Regions from separate parts of the Stenotrophomonas sp. 24(2023) genome, predicted to be linked through region 2. Evidence: riboswitches for the same ligand, from Rfam matches in the RefSeq annotation. Region 2 holds a riboswitch; the other holds the start of a gene.
The links. A riboswitch is a leader RNA that binds a small molecule or an ion and turns the genes downstream of it on or off. The one in region 2 is predicted to bind glycine.

Region 1: it holds a riboswitch for glycine, as region 2 does, so the genes downstream of both, Q9R17_RS06140 (trimeric intracellular cation channel family protein) here and gcvP (aminomethyl-transferring glycine dehydrogenase) in region 2, are expected to answer to the same signal.

What each region holds. Positions count from the first base shown of each region.
Region 1 is NZ_CP133160.1:1,387,557-1,389,996, forward strand. Features, by position in the region: gene Q9R17_RS06125 (NAD(P)/FAD-dependent oxidoreductase) at 1-119, shown strand, start outside; gene Q9R17_RS06130 (nuclear transport factor 2 family protein) at 267-698, opposite strand; gene Q9R17_RS06135 (GIY-YIG nuclease family protein) at 767-1,042, opposite strand; glycine riboswitch at 1,082-1,171, shown strand; glycine riboswitch at 1,185-1,288, shown strand; gene Q9R17_RS06140 (trimeric intracellular cation channel family protein) at 1,373-1,990, shown strand; gene Q9R17_RS06145 (3-deoxy-7-phosphoheptulonate synthase) at 2,167-2,440, opposite strand, start outside.
Region 2 is NZ_CP133160.1:684,029-686,468, reverse strand. Features, by position in the region: gene gcvP (aminomethyl-transferring glycine dehydrogenase) at 1-1,653, opposite strand, end outside; glycine riboswitch at 1,717-1,819, opposite strand; gene Q9R17_RS03105 (multidrug effflux MFS transporter) at 2,128-2,440, shown strand, end outside.

The sequences.
Region 1 (2,440 bases), 700 kb from region 2:
TGATCGGTTTCCGCAACCGCATCGTGGTGCTGCTCAACTGGGCCGTGGCGTACTGGAGCTACCAGCGCAGTGCGCGGATCATTTTTGGCGATGACCAGGAGGATCGCCGGCCCCGGTAACTTGCTGCGCCCTATCCACGCATGGCGTGGATCTACCCGAGCAGGCAATCCTCCTGATCATGCTGGAAGATGATTCACGCACTGCACTCGACCGGTAGATCCACGCCATGCGTGGATGGCGGGCCTCTGCGTTGCGCCGGGCATTGCCTAGTCCGCTTTCGGCTTCGGGTACCACAGCGCGTTGACGATGACCCAGCGCTGGTCGAAGCGCCCCATGTGGAAGTAATCGACAAACCATGGGGTTTCCAATCGCACCGAGGCGGCATTGCCGGTCACATCGAGTACGGTGCAGCGGCGGTCCCATTGGTCCTTCGGGGTCTTCAGCGCCCCCTGCCGGGTCAGTGCGACCAGTTCCTCCTTCGACATCCGGCGCAGGCCCAGGCGCTCGTCGGGCGTATCCCCCAGCACCGCGCGCTTGGCCAGGTCCGGGTGCAGCGAACGGGCCACGCGCTGCGGGTCACCTTCCAGCTGGCCATCCACGTAATCGTGGCAGGTGGCCTCGATGGCGGCGATCGTGGCGGGATCGGCGGTGGGGCTGGCAGCGGCGGAAAGTGCAAACAGCAGGGCAACGGCGGACATCCGGATCTCCAGCGCTGAGGGCGGGGCGATCATCGCATGGGATCACCCCATCCACGCATGGGGTGGATCTACAGGGGGGCCGGATCCGGCGCCAGCAGCCAGGCCAGCTTGCGCTCGCGCGGCTGCTGCTTGAGCTGCCATTCGGCACGCGAGGCGGCAGCGCGATCCGGGTACTCACGCACGGCCAGGATGCGCAGCGGCGGACGGGCGCGGGTATAGCGCGCGCCCTTGCCGGCCTGGTGGGCGGCGAAACGGGCGTCCACGTCGGTGCTGATGCCGGCGTAGAAGCTGCCGTCACGGCATTCGAGCAGGTACAGGAACCACGGACGGAGGGACGGGGCCATGCCCGGATTATGCCGTGCTGCAGTGCAGCGGATATACTGCCCCCGGATGCAGGAGAGAGGCGCCGCGCTGGCGCCCGCCGAAGGCGCAGGCTCCCATGATCGCTCAGGCCGGTGGGCTGGAATCCCACCAACCATGCATCCGACTCGCCGAGCTGGAGAGAGGTCCCCGGGCATGCCCGGGACGATCCGCCGAAGGGGCACGCGGCCCACGCCGCTGAACTCTCAGGCAAAAGGACAGCGGGAGCGGCACCGGTCATCCTCATCCCGTCATTGCGCAGGCAATGGCGTGATGGGCGCATGGCCGGCCCATCCGCGCCCGGAGCCTGTCCCATGCTGCTGTCCATCATCTACCTGATCGCCATTTCCGCCGAAGCCATGACCGGCGCGCTGTCCGCCGGCCGCCGCCGCATGGACCTGTTCGGCGTGGTCATGATCGCCTGCGTGACCGCCCTGGGCGGCGGTTCGCTGCGCGACATCCTGCTCGGCCACTACCCGCTGGGCTGGGTGAAGCACCCCGAGTACCTGGGCTTCACCGTGTGTGCGGCGCTGATCGCCACCTGGGTGGCGCGCTGGATGCACCACTTCCGCCGTACCTTCCTGGTACTCGATGGCCTGGGCCTGATCGCCTTCACCCTGATCGGCTGCGCGATCGCACGCGATGCGGGCCACGCCACGCCCATCGTGCTGATCGCCGGCATGCTGACCGGTGCGTTCGGTGGCGTGCTGCGCGACATCCTCTGCAACGAAGTGCCGCTGATCTTCCAGAAGGAACTGTACGCGATCATCTCGCTGCTGACCGGTGCGGCGTACCTGCTGCTGCTGTACTGGAACGTGGCCGACAGCGTGGCCATCCTGTGCTGCCTGGGCGGCGGCTTCGCGCTGCGCCTGCTGGCCATCCATTACCGCTGGGAAATGCCCAAGTTCGTGTACCACGACGAGGTGCATTGAAGGGGCCGGGGCACGCCGCCCCGCTCCACCACCCCGGCGATGGACCTGGCGCTGGCGCGCATGCGCAGCGCCAGGCGCATCGCCGGTGCGGACGCGGACGCTGCCAACACAGCGTCCACCATTGATCGCGGCCGCACCCCCGCAGGCGCAGGCCGCCATCCACACGCGTGCCGCACTCAGGCAGCTTCGGACACCGTCTCCTCACGGCGGGCGCGAACGGCAAGGGCGAGCCGCTCCAGCACCTGCACGGTGGTGTCCCAATCGATGCAGCCATCGGTGATGCTCTGTCCGTAGATCAGCGGCTGCCCTTCCACCAGCTCCTGGCGGCCACCCACCAGATGGCTCTCGATCATCACACCAACGATGCGCTGTTCGCCGTCTTCCAGCTGAACGGCGATGTCATCGATCACCCGGGGCTGGTTGTCCGGATTCTTCAGGCTGTTGGCATGG
Region 2 (2,440 bases):
GACCAGCATCGCTTCCAGGGTCTGGATCAGCTCCTTGTAACCCAGCGCCTGGTCGGCCGGCACCAGCGGGTGGATCTGCGAGAACTCCGGCCAGGTCACCGGGATCATCTCGGCGGTGGCGTTGAGCTTCATGGTGCACGAGCCCAGCGGGATCATCGTGCGGTCCATGGCCAGGTCCTTGTCGGCCAGCGAGCGCAGGTAGCGCAGCAGTTCGTGCTCGCTGTGGTGGGTGTTGAACACCGGGTGGGTCAGGAATGCGGACTGGCGCAGCAGGCCGGTCGGCAGCGCGTCGGCGGTGCTGGCATCCAGTGCGTCCACGTCCAGCGAGGCACCGAATACGGCAGCCACGGCGACGATGTCGGCGCGGGTCGTGGTTTCGTCCAGGCTGATGCCGACCGAGTCGCTGTCGATCGCGCGCAGGTTGTAACCGGCGGCGCGGGCCTTGGCGTGGATCTCATCGGCATGCACGCCGGTGACGTGCAGGGTGTCGAAGAAATCACCACCCACCTGCACGCCGGCGTTGCGCAGCGATGCGGCCAGGATCGAGGCCAGGCGGTGGGTGCGGCGGGCGATGCGGGCCAGGCCTTCCGGGCCGTGGTAGACGGCATACATCGAGGCCATCACCGCCAGCAGCACCTGCGCGGTGCAGATGTTGGAGGTGGCCTTCTCGCGGCGGATGTGCTGCTCGCGGGTCTGCAGGGTCAGGCGGTAGGCCGGCTTGCCTTCGGCATCGATGGACACGCCGATCAGGCGGCCCGGCATCGAACGCTTGTAGGCATCACGGCAGGCCATGAACGCCGCGTGCGGGCCGCCGAAACCGAACGGCACGCCGAAGCGCTGGCTGTTGCCGACCACGATGTCCGCACCCCATTCGCCCGGGGCGGCCAGCAGGGTCAGGGCCAGCAGGTCGGTGGCCACGGCCACCAGGCCGCCGCGCGCGTGCACGGCATCGACCAGCGCCTTGTAGTCGCCGACCTGGCCGAAGGTATCCGGGTACTGCAGCAGCAGGCCGAAGGCCTCCGCGTCCAGCGCTTCGGCCGGGGTGCCCACGCGCAGCACGATGCCCATGGGCTCGGCGCGGGTACGCAGCAGTTCCAGCGTCTGCGGGTGCACGGCGTCGTGCACGAAGAAGGTGTCTGACTTCGACTTGGCCGAACGCTTGGCCAGGGTCATCGCTTCGGCAGCGGCGGTGGCTTCGTCCAGCAGCGAGGCGTTGGCGATCTCCATGCCGGTCAGGTCGGCGCACAGGGTCTGGAAGTTGATCAGCGCTTCCATGCGGCCCTGCGAGATTTCCGCCTGGTACGGGGTATAGGCGGTGTACCAGGCCGGGTTTTCCAGGATGTTGCGCAGGATCACGTTCGGCGTGTGGGTACCGTAGTAGCCCTGGCCGATGAAGCTGCGCAGCACGGTGTTCTTGTCGGCGATCGCACGGATCTTGGCCAGTGCCTGCACTTCGGTCATCGACTCCGGCAGTGCTAGCGGCGCCGGCGACTTGATCTTGGCCGGCACGATGGCGTCGGTCATCGCATCCAGCGTTGCGTGGCCGACCACGTCGAGCATCTGCGCGATTTCGGCGTCGTTGGGACCGATGTGGCGCTCGACGAACGCGGAATGGTGCTCGAGCTCACGCAGGGAGGGGGTGTTCTGGGACATGGCGAAGGATCCGTCAGGGAAGGGCGCACGCACGGGCGCAAGCCGCCGGCTGGCGGTCTTGCGGGGCGCCCCTCTGTCCTTTTGCCTGAGAGTTTGGAAGCGCGGAAAACCGCGGCTTCGTGCCCCTTCGGCGCCGGATCGAACCGGTCTCTCCAGAGTTGTGTTGCGGGTGGTATCGGGCCTGAGCGATTACGGGCGTTGCGCCTTCGGCAGCGGTGTTCCGCTTCTCCCACCATGTTGCCCGCCGATTATAGCCGGTTGGCGGTGCCGGTAGCCGGCGAGGGGCCGGCCCTGCACCGCTGCGGGGCTGAATGGGCGATGGCCCGGGCACGCGTTTCGTGCGCCGGCGCATGGCATTGGCGATCGGGCCGGCCTATCATGGCCAGACTCTCGTATTCATCTGGCGCCGTCCCCGCAGCAGGGGACCGGCGCCCGCCGTGTGTGCCGCGCACGGCCCTGTCGGACTTCTGCCCCATGACCGCCGCCGCCGCCCCTTCGACCCGACGCCTGGCCCTGCTTCTGGCCGGCCTGGCCATGTTCGGCCCGTTCTCCATCGACACCATCTTCCCGGCCTTCCCGCAGCTGGCCCAGCGCCTGGCGGTGGACGAGGTGGCGGTGCAGCAGACCATCAGCGTCTACCTGCTGTTCTACGGCCTGATGAGCCTGGCGCACGGGCCGCTGTCCGATGCTTGGGGCCGCAAGCGGGTGATCCTGGCGGGCCTGGTGGTGTTCGTCGGCGCCTCGGTGGGCTGCGCGCTGTCCACCGACCTGGGCACGCTGCTGGCCT